Regions from separate parts of the Paenibacillus pasadenensis genome, predicted to be linked through region 1. Evidence: riboswitches for the same ligand, from Rfam matches in the RefSeq annotation. Region 1 holds a riboswitch; the other holds the start of a gene.
What was found. Region 1 has a riboswitch for cyclic di-AMP ahead of B8V81_RS10545 (C40 family peptidase). Riboswitches for the same ligand answer to the same signal wherever they lie in the genome.

Region 1 (4,583 bases):
CAAGCATCTGCCGATCGCCGCCTTCCTGTTCCTGTACCGGCTGCTGTGGGGCTTCTTCCTGTACCGGCTCGTCGACTCCGTCGTGCGCCCGCTCGTGCAGCGCTATCCCGGGGCGGACGGAGCCGCCACCGGCGCAGACGCGATCTTCTGGGCGGAGTCGCAGTTCCGGCTGCTCAAGACGGATCTGGCCCATCCGTATCTGTGGCTGCTGGGCGGACTGCTGCTCGCCCGCCTGCTGCTCGGTCCGCTGCTGAGCGCCGGACTCGCCTACTCCGTGCGGCATGCCGCGGAATCCGGAGCCGAAGGAGGCACGCGCTTCCTCGAGGGCATCCGCGTCTGCTGGAAGCCGTTCATCCTGCTCGCTGCCGCCGAGCTGACGCTCGCGCTCGCTCCGGCCGTCTGGCTTGCGCGGGAGGGCTTCCAACGCTTCCAGCACTACAGCTCGCTGCCGCAGCTGGCCGCGGACGCGCTGCCCTGGGCCGGAGCGTGGCTGCTCTGGATCGGACTGCTCCATGTGCTGATCCTCAGCCTGCAGTTCGGCGCGGCAAGCGGCCTGGGCGCAGGGGCGAGCTTCCGCCAGGCGCTGCGCCGCCTGCTGCCGCTGGCAGGCGTCAGCCTCGTCCTGCTGCTGCTGTCGGGCCTGCTGCAAGCCGGCGTCAGCGCTGGGGCGATGGCCTGGGCCGGCCTTGCCGCCATCGTCATCCAGCAAGGGTATCATTTCGTCCGCACGCTGATCGACGTCTGGATCCTCTCCGCGCAGTACAGCTGCTGGTCCGACAAGCCAGATGCCGGAGGACGTCAGGTTAGTTGACAAATCCGAATGTCCATCCTATAATTGTGTAAATTCTCTGACAATTTTGTCTTGTTTTTCGGACCCGAATGCGGTGTATATAACATCCAGGCCGGCCGCGCAGCGCCGCCCCGGCACCGCCCCGCGAACACCAAACCTTCATCTGCCGATGATCGTACGATCATCATCCGCAGCTTTAATGGAGCATAGAAGCCATCGAATGCAGGACATGCTAGAGGAGAGTTTCATTTTAGAGAGAGAGGAAAGATTGACCATGACCGAAAAAATCTACGCCTACTACGAGCAGCTGCATCAAGCGACCGGCGATCTGCTGGACCGCGCCGGCGCCTACCGGAACGCGCAGGAGCTGGAAGCCCTGCAGAGCGAGCACGCCCGCCTGCGCCCGGAAGGGCTCGACCTCAGCGAGGCCGCGCTGACCCGCCTGATGGGCATGCGCACGAAGCTGCTCACGTTGATGGAAAACTCGCTGTACACGGCCTGATCCCCCGATTCGGATCGCTCCGGCGCGAACGACGCGCCGACCGCAAAAGCGCCCCTCGCGAGGGGCGCTTTTTTTCGATGCGGCAGAGCCGAAGCGGCCCGCCGGCAGAGGCGTCGATTCGACTCCAGCCCCCGAAGCAAGCGCTGTCATTTGTCTCTTTCAACATGAGAATTATGAGAAAATGTCGGGAAAGGGAGGAAAATAGCTTAAAGAAAAGAATACCACTTCCAGAAGCAGTTCAAACATGCCGAGTTCCATGACTATGGAAACGGGGGAACCATCTCAGGGTGAATTGATTTCGCCCTCCTCGCCGCAAGGCAGGAAGGCCGAGAAATCATAGGGAACCTTCAACCGAACCCCACAGCTAACCTCGTAGGCTCTGGAAGGAGCACTTCAGCTTTGAAGAAGAAAGCCGCAGCAATCGCACTCGGACTTGCCCTGCTGTTCTCGGCAGGCGCGCAAAGCGCATCGGCAGGATCCAAAATGGACGGCGTCATCAGCGACGTCATCGGCACGCCGTACAAGTCGGCGGGCACCACCTCGAAAGGCTTCGACTGCTCGGGCTTCACGTCCTACGTGTTCAAGCAGTTCAAGATCACGCTCCCCCACTCGTCCGCGGCTCAATCGGCCATGGGCAAGAAGGTCGCCAAAGACGACCTGAAGGCGGGAGATCTCGTGTTCTTCAATACGAGCGGCAAGGGCGTCTCCCATGTGGGCGTCTACGTCGGCGACGGCAAGTTCGCTCACGCTTCCTCAAGCCGAGGCGTGACGATCAGCGAGCTGAGCGAGTCCTACTACGCCAAGCGCTATATGTCCGCCCGCCGCGTCATGGACGAAAAGACGTTCGAGAAGTACGCGGACGACGCTGCCGACCAGCCGGACGGCGGTCCGGACGTCGATTAAAAGCCTTTCGAAGTCGGACGAGCAGACCGCAGCAAGCCTCCCCTCGGAGCGCCTGCTGCGGTTTGTTTGCATTCCGGCAGGGTAGTACGGAAAGAGCATGATCGGCCGCGGCCGATCCAAGGAGGCAAGGACATGTATCTGTTCATCCACCGCAAGGATCTCCGAGCGGGCGATCTGCGCGCGTTCGACTACGCCGCCAGCCTTGGCATGCCGGGCATCCATGCGCTGATCCTCGACCCGGCGCAGCTCGGGGACGGCCGCGCCGAGTCCCATCCCGGACGGCATTTCCTGCGGGCGGCCGGTCTGCTGCTGCGGGATTATGCGGCGCAAGGAGCCGAGCTGCAGCTGCTGCACGGCAATCCCGCCCTCGTGCTGGACGAGCTGCTCGAGCGGGAGCCGATCCGCGAGGTCGTCGTCACCGCCGACCATACGCCTTATGCGCGGCGGCGGGACGAGCGGCTCGCCGCCGTCTGCCGCAGCCGGGGCGTGCGCTGGACGGCGCTGGAGGACGTGCCGCTCGCCGATCTGGACGCGTTCCAGGAGCAGACGGGAAGAAAAGAGCCGTACCGCGTGTTCACGCCGTTCTACCGGGCGTGGAACGGTTATGTCCGCTCGCGGCTCGCGCCGCCTCCGGCCGTCGCTGCCGGCGGCCTGCCGATCGCCCGGCTCTCCGGCGGCGGCAGCTGGAGCGTGCCGGGCGAGCTGGCCGGCCTGCTCGCGGCCCCCGTGCCGGAGGACGAGCGGCCCGAGCGGCAGCTGGAGCGGTTCCTCGGCGGCAGCCTGCAGGCGTACGAGGAGCTGCGCGACCGCTACGCGCTGGATGCCGGGAGCGGCCTCTCGCGCTGGCTGAACGTCGGCGCGCTGTCGGCCCGGCGCGCCTACGGCCTCGCCCTGGATGCCGCCCGGACCGAGGACGGGCGCGAGCCGCTTGCCTTCGGCGGAGCGGCCGACTGGCGGGCGGACGCCGCGGGCCAGCTCGAGCTGGCGCTGCCGGGCAGCGGCGAAGGCCCGGGCTCCGCGCCGCGCGATCCGTCGGCCGCGGCGGCGCGCTCCGGCGCGGAGAGCTGGATCCGCCAGCTCGCCTGGCGGGAGTTCTACCTGTACCAGGCGCGGTTCGACGCGGACTTTTTCCGCTATGAGGAGCAGGTCGACCTGTCCGGCCTGACGGAGCGGCATGCGGAGGCATGGCGGCAAGGCCGCACCGGCATCCCGCTCATCGACGCGGCGATGACGCAGCTGCGGACGACCGGCGAGCTGCCGAACCGGCTGCGCATGATCGCGGCGATGTTCCTGTGCAAAAACCTGCTGGCGCCGTTCACGGCGGGAGAGCGATGGTTCCGCGAGCAGCTGCTCGACTACGACGCTACGCTGAACCGCGGCGGCTGGCTGTGGAGCAGCTCGCTCGGCTTCGACGCCGCTCCGTACTTCCGCATCATGAATCCGGTCGTCCAGTCCAAGCGCTGGGATCCGGACGGCGCCTACATCCGGCGCTGGCTGCCCGAGCGGGCCGGATGGTCCGCCGCCGCCGTGCACGAGCCTTCGCCGCAGGCGGTCGTCGACCTCAAGGCGTCGCGCGCCCGCGCCATCGAGACGTACAAGCGGCTGCTCGCGAAGCCTTCCCGCCCGCTCGATCGTCTTCATTAGAACACATAGACAAGGCGCAACCAAGACTACGCCAGCGAAGGAGACGCACATGGGAATGCCTCGACCGACACCAGCCCCCGCCCGGGCAGACGCCCGCGCCGCCGTCCGGCGCAAGCCGCGACGCAAGCGGAGCCCGCTGGGCGGGCTGCTCATCGTCGCCGGACTGGCCGCCGGGACGCTCGCCCTGCTCAAGCTGGAGCTGCCGCGGGCGTTCGACAAGATCGTGCCGCAAGGCCTGTACCGCGACGTGCCGCCCGTCGCCGGCCTGCATCCCGAGGTTCGGGCGGCGAGCGAGCGGCTCGCCGCCCAGGCGAAGGCCGCCGGCATCGCCGTCGTGTTCACTGACGGCTTCCGCAGCGAGGCCGAGCAGGACGAGATCTACGCCCAGGGACGGGATCGCGAGGGCCGCATCGTCACCCATGCCAAGGGCGGCGAGTCGTTCCACAACTACGGGCTCGCGATCGACTTCGCCCTGAAGGACCGCTCCGGCGACATCATCTGGGACATGGAGTACGACGGCAACAAGAACGGCCGGGCCGACTGGCTCGAGGTCGCCGACATGGCCAAGCGGCTCGGCTTCAGCTGGGGCGGCGACTGGGAAGGCTTCAAGGACAACCCTCATCTGCAGATGGATTTCGGCTACTCGATCCGCGAGCTGCAGCTCGGCAACCGTCCGGACGGCTCGCTGCTCGCGGACGGCACGGCGAGCGGCCCGCCAGAGAAGGCGGAATAATTTACAAATAA
Region 2 (4,583 bases), on a different contig from region 1:
AGGGGCCGGTCCTGCTTTTGACGTAGTCCCACAAGCCCTGCGCATGCGTCGGCCGGAGGAGAACGAAATAGAACTCCCACGGCTCCTTTCCTCCCGGATAGCGGTAGCGGTGACGCCCGGGAATTTCCGTCATGAACGCTTCTCCCGCCGCCAGCCGGCGTTCGCCGCCGCTCTCGTAGATTCCTTCGCCGCTCGTCGTATATTGGAAAAGCAGGAGCGGGCCGTCGGTCCTCTTCTCCCCGTCCCAGTCGTAGTCCGTCGAGTCGATCGCCTCACGGCCGACCGCGAACAGGCTGCAAAGCGGCAGCTCCGCGCTCTCCTGGAAGCGGAACCCGTAGATGCCGTAGCCCTCGTTTCTCGCCATATGCGCCCGTCCCTTCCTCCATGCTGAATGAATCCATCGTAAAGCGGACGGGCGGCGCTGTCCACCTGCGGTAGGCGCTTGGGAGAAAAACGAGCGGCGGCAAGCCGCCGGAGACGATGCGTCCGCGCGTCAAGCGAGCCGCGGCAGGCGAAAAGGCGAAAATGCCGCAGGTCCGTTTGGACCAGCGGCATTTCTCCGCGCCTGCCGTCATGCCGGGCGAGGCGGTCAGGAATTCAGCGCCGTGTGGATCGCTCCCAGCAGCTCGCCGTCCAAGTTCTGCCCGTACTCCCAGAACATGATGCCCGCGAGGCTGTTCGCTTTCAGGTACTTGACCTTTTCGGCTAGCGACTGCGTGTCGTCGTAGCTGAGGAAGCCGCCGCCGCTGTTCGTCAGATACGGAGCCTTGGCCGCATCGTCCCATTGGCGCGTCCAGCCGTTTTTGTTGATGAAGCCGGCCTTGAGCTCGTCGTACGTATAGTCGGCCGTGCCGTGGGAGTAGAACGCGCCGCCGATGACCAGCTTGGACGCGGGCAGCCCCTTGCTCTTGAGCAGCTTGACGGCGGTGTCGACGCTGTAGCTGGCGCGCGAGGAGTTGTAAAGCGCCGTATGATGCGTGCCCGAGCCGGCCTGCATGTCGTAGGTCATCACGTTCAGGAAGTCGAACGACGGCTGCACGGCGGCGATGTCGATGTTGCCGAGGCCGTAGTCCGAAGCGCCTACGGCGGCGGTCAGCTGGTACTTGTTGCTGCCTCGGCCGTCCGCTGCGCTGCCTGCGTCAAGCACCGAACGGAGCTTTTGGATGAACAGCGTATAGTTCTGCTTGTCGCCGGCGGCCGGGTATTCCCAGTCGATGTCGACGCCGTCCAGCTTGTTGGCGCGGATGTAGGAAAGGGCGCTGTTCGCGAACGCCGTCCGGCTGGCGTCGGTCGAGGCCGCGCCGGCGAAGCCTTGCGAGCGGCCCCAGCCGCCGACGGAGACGAGCACCTTCAGGCTCGGATTTTTGCTGCGCAGCGTCGTCAGCTGGGCGAGCTTGGAGGCGTCGCCGCCGCTCACGCCGTTGTTGGCCACGTCGGCGAAGGCGTAGAACACATGCGTCAGCTTTTCGGCCGGCACGGTGCTCACGTTCGGGAAATGCCAGTCGGCGACGTAGGCGCCGGTAATCTTGCCGCCCGGAGCGCCGGGCGTCGGAGTCGGCGTCGCGCTAGGCGAAGGCGTCTTGGTCGGAGTCGGCGTCGGAGTCGGAGCGGACGAGCAGGCGCCGAGCGATTTCCATGCGCCCCATGGGCCGGACAGGTCGGGGCGCTCGTTCGTCGTCCACCACTTCGCTTCGTACAGCGTGCTGCTGTACACGGCTTTCTGGCCCGCGGTGTAGATCGCCGAGGCCGACCAGGCGGAGACGCCGGTGCAGGCATCGGCGGCATGGGCGGTGCGGACGGCGAGCGAGCCCGGCACGATCGAGCCGATCAGGAACACGGCGAGCAGCAGCGCGCGCAAAGCCTGGAAGCGGGGGGTGGAAGTGCGGGATTTTGCGGACATGAAAGTCCTCCTTTTCAAAAGTAGGATAAAAAAGCGGAATTCGGCAGGCGGCCTCCTTTCACTCGAAGAGTTCCACTATTATCCTATTAAATTCATAACGCTTAAAGGATAGTTTCTCAGAATGGCAGGGGGAAATATCCATTTCTTCCTCTGGGCAGGAGGACAGGGGCGAAAATCGCGTCCATTCGATGATATGAGCAGAAGGGCCTAGGCTGATTTATGAGAAAAGTAAGGGATTTGATGAGGGACTTCTAATATTTCCCGGGCAGGGATTCGACAAAAAACTACGAATATTAACCTTTAATAAAAATGATGAATCATCATGCCGAATTTTCGAGAAGAAAAACGGGGGAACCATACCGGGTGAATGAATCTTGCAAGAGAGGATTCTAGGGAACCTTCAACCGAACCCACAGCTAACTTCGTAGGCATCCGAAGGGAGAAGCAACTTGTGAAGAAAGTCATCCTGTCCATGCTTGGCCTGGTTCTGCTTCTGACGTTCAGCAGCAGCGCGTTCGCGAATACGCCGGATCTCGACAGCGCGATCAAAAAAGTCATCGGCACGCCTTACAAATACGGCGGCACGACGACAGCCGGCTTCGACTGCTCCGGCTTCGTCCGCCATATTTTCAACCAGTTCGACGTCAAGCTGCCCCGCACGTCCAAGTCGCAGGCTCAGGTCGGCTCCAAAGTGGACAAGGACGATCTTCGTCCCGGCGATCTCGTCTTCTTCAATACGAGCGGCCGCGGCATCTCGCATGCCGGCATCTACGTCGGCGACGGCAAGTTCGCCCACGCCTCCAGCAAGGGCGTGCGCTACACGAAGCTGAGCGATTCCTACTACGCCAAGCGGTACGTCACCGCCCGCCGCGTCGTCACCGGCGAGGACTACAGCAAGATGATCGGCGAGGACGACGGCGAGGACGTCGCCGGCGAAGAATAAGCATGGTCGTTGAAGTCCCGGCAGCTTGGCTGCCGGGACTTTTTGCATCCGGACCCGCAGGGGAGCCGTTGGCGATACAGGAGGAGGAGGAGTCCATCATGAAGCTGCAAGGCCTTAATCATCTGCTGTTCAGCGTCTCGTCGCTGGAGCGGTCGATCGCGTTCTATCGGGAGGCGTTCGGCGCGAAGCTGCTCGTGCGCGGACGGTCGACCGCTTATTTCGATCTGGACGGTCTGTGGCTCGCCTTGAACGAAGAAAAGGATCTCCCGCGCGAGGAGATCCGTCTGTCTTATACGCATATCGCCTTTTCCATTAAAGAGGAGGAGTTCGACGAGGCGGTGTCCCGGCTGCGGCGCATCGGCGCGGACATCTTGCCGGGACGGGAGCGGGACGAGCGTGACCGGCGCTCGGTCTACTTCGCAGACCCCGACGGCCACAAGTTCGAATTCCATACCGGCACGCTGGCGGACCGGATGGCCTATTATCGCCAGACCAAGCCGCATATGGAGTTTTTTGACTAGAGGCTCCGCATGGCTCATAGGCCCGCGCAGTCGTTTCGTTAGCGCTTAGAAGCCTCGCTCGCGGACAGAAAGGAACAAGGGGCTGTCCCGGCATCCGTGAAACGGACGTCGGGACAGCCCCTTGTCGCATGGCCGCCTCTGGCGCCGCAGCCTCTCGCTCCTCGGGTTCGCGAACGGCAGAGCCGCGGCTTCTCGCCGCTCGGATTCGCGAACGGCAGCGCCGCTCCAGGCTCCAGGCCTACCGCGCAGCTGCTTTCATCGCTCTCGCTTGCGGCTCGACGAGCGCACGATCAGCTCCGCCGGCAGGATGAGCGTGCGCGGGCCGCTGCCGTCGCCGTTTTCGATCCGGTCGACGAGGCGCTCCAGGCCGAGCGCGCCGAACTGATAGGCCGGCTGCGCGGCCACCGTCAGGAACGGACTCAAAATGCTGGCGAAGCCGAGATCGTCGAAGCAGACGACCGACAGATCGTCCGGCACAGCCAGGCCGCGCTCGCGCAGCGACTGGATGACGCCGAGCGCGAGGAAGTTGTTGGCGGCAAAAATGGCCGTCGGCGGGGAGCTCAACGCCAGCAGTGGGTCGAGATCGCTCGGATTGAAGCCGTCCGAATAGTCGAGATGGCGGACGAGCGTCTCGTCATACGGGAGGTCGTTCAGCTTGAGCGCGTCCCGATAGCCCGCATGGCGCTCGCGCGCGGTGGAGACGTCCTCCGATCCGTTCACCAGCGCGATGCGCTCGTGGCCGAGTCCGATCAGATGCTCGACGAGCCGGCGCGCCCCGTCGCGGCTTTCGCCGAGGATGCGGTCCGCCTGGATGCCGGGCACGTCCCGGTCGAGCAGCACATAGGGAATGCGGTGCTGCTCCAGCAGCCGCAGATGCGGGGCGGAGCCGTCGCCGGCCGGAGCGAACAGCACGCCGTCCACGCGCGTGGAGAGGATCATGTCCACATAGTCCTTTTCCTTGCCGTAATCCTCGTCGCTGTTGCCGAACAGCAGCCGATAGCCAAGCCGCTTGGCCGCATCCTCCGCCCCCCGCGCCAGCGTCGTATAAAACGGGTTGGCGATGTCGGCAATGAGCAGGGAGAGGATATTCGTCTTTTGCAGGACGAGGCTGCGGGCGTTGGAGTTCGGCACGTACTGCAGCTCCTCCATCACCTGCCGGACCCGCTTTCTCGTCGCTTCGCTGATCCGGCCGGTATCGTTGATGACCCGCGACACTGTC

Region 2: linked by a shared signal. The riboswitch ahead of B8V81_RS04605 (C40 family peptidase) and the one ahead of B8V81_RS10545 (C40 family peptidase) in region 1 are both predicted to bind cyclic di-AMP.

What each region holds. Positions count from the first base shown of each region.
Region 1 covers NZ_NFEZ01000004.1:185,379-189,961, reverse strand. Annotated here, with positions in the region: gene B8V81_RS10555 (hypothetical protein) at 1-811, shown strand, start outside; gene B8V81_RS10550 (hypothetical protein) at 1,065-1,292, shown strand; cyclic di-AMP (ydaO/yuaA leader) riboswitch at 1,528-1,686, shown strand; gene B8V81_RS10545 (C40 family peptidase) at 1,692-2,195, shown strand; gene B8V81_RS10540 (cryptochrome/photolyase family protein) at 2,328-3,839, shown strand; gene B8V81_RS10535 (M15 family metallopeptidase) at 3,889-4,572, shown strand.
Region 2 covers NZ_NFEZ01000003.1:176,917-181,499, reverse strand. Annotated here, with positions in the region: gene B8V81_RS04615 (AraC family transcriptional regulator) at 1-364, opposite strand, end outside; gene B8V81_RS04610 (glycosyl hydrolase family 18 protein) at 590-1,900, opposite strand; cyclic di-AMP (ydaO/yuaA leader) riboswitch at 2,214-2,347, shown strand; gene B8V81_RS04605 (C40 family peptidase) at 2,352-2,843, shown strand; gene fosB (metallothiol transferase FosB) at 2,942-3,364, shown strand; gene B8V81_RS04595 (LacI family DNA-binding transcriptional regulator) at 3,620-4,583, opposite strand, start outside.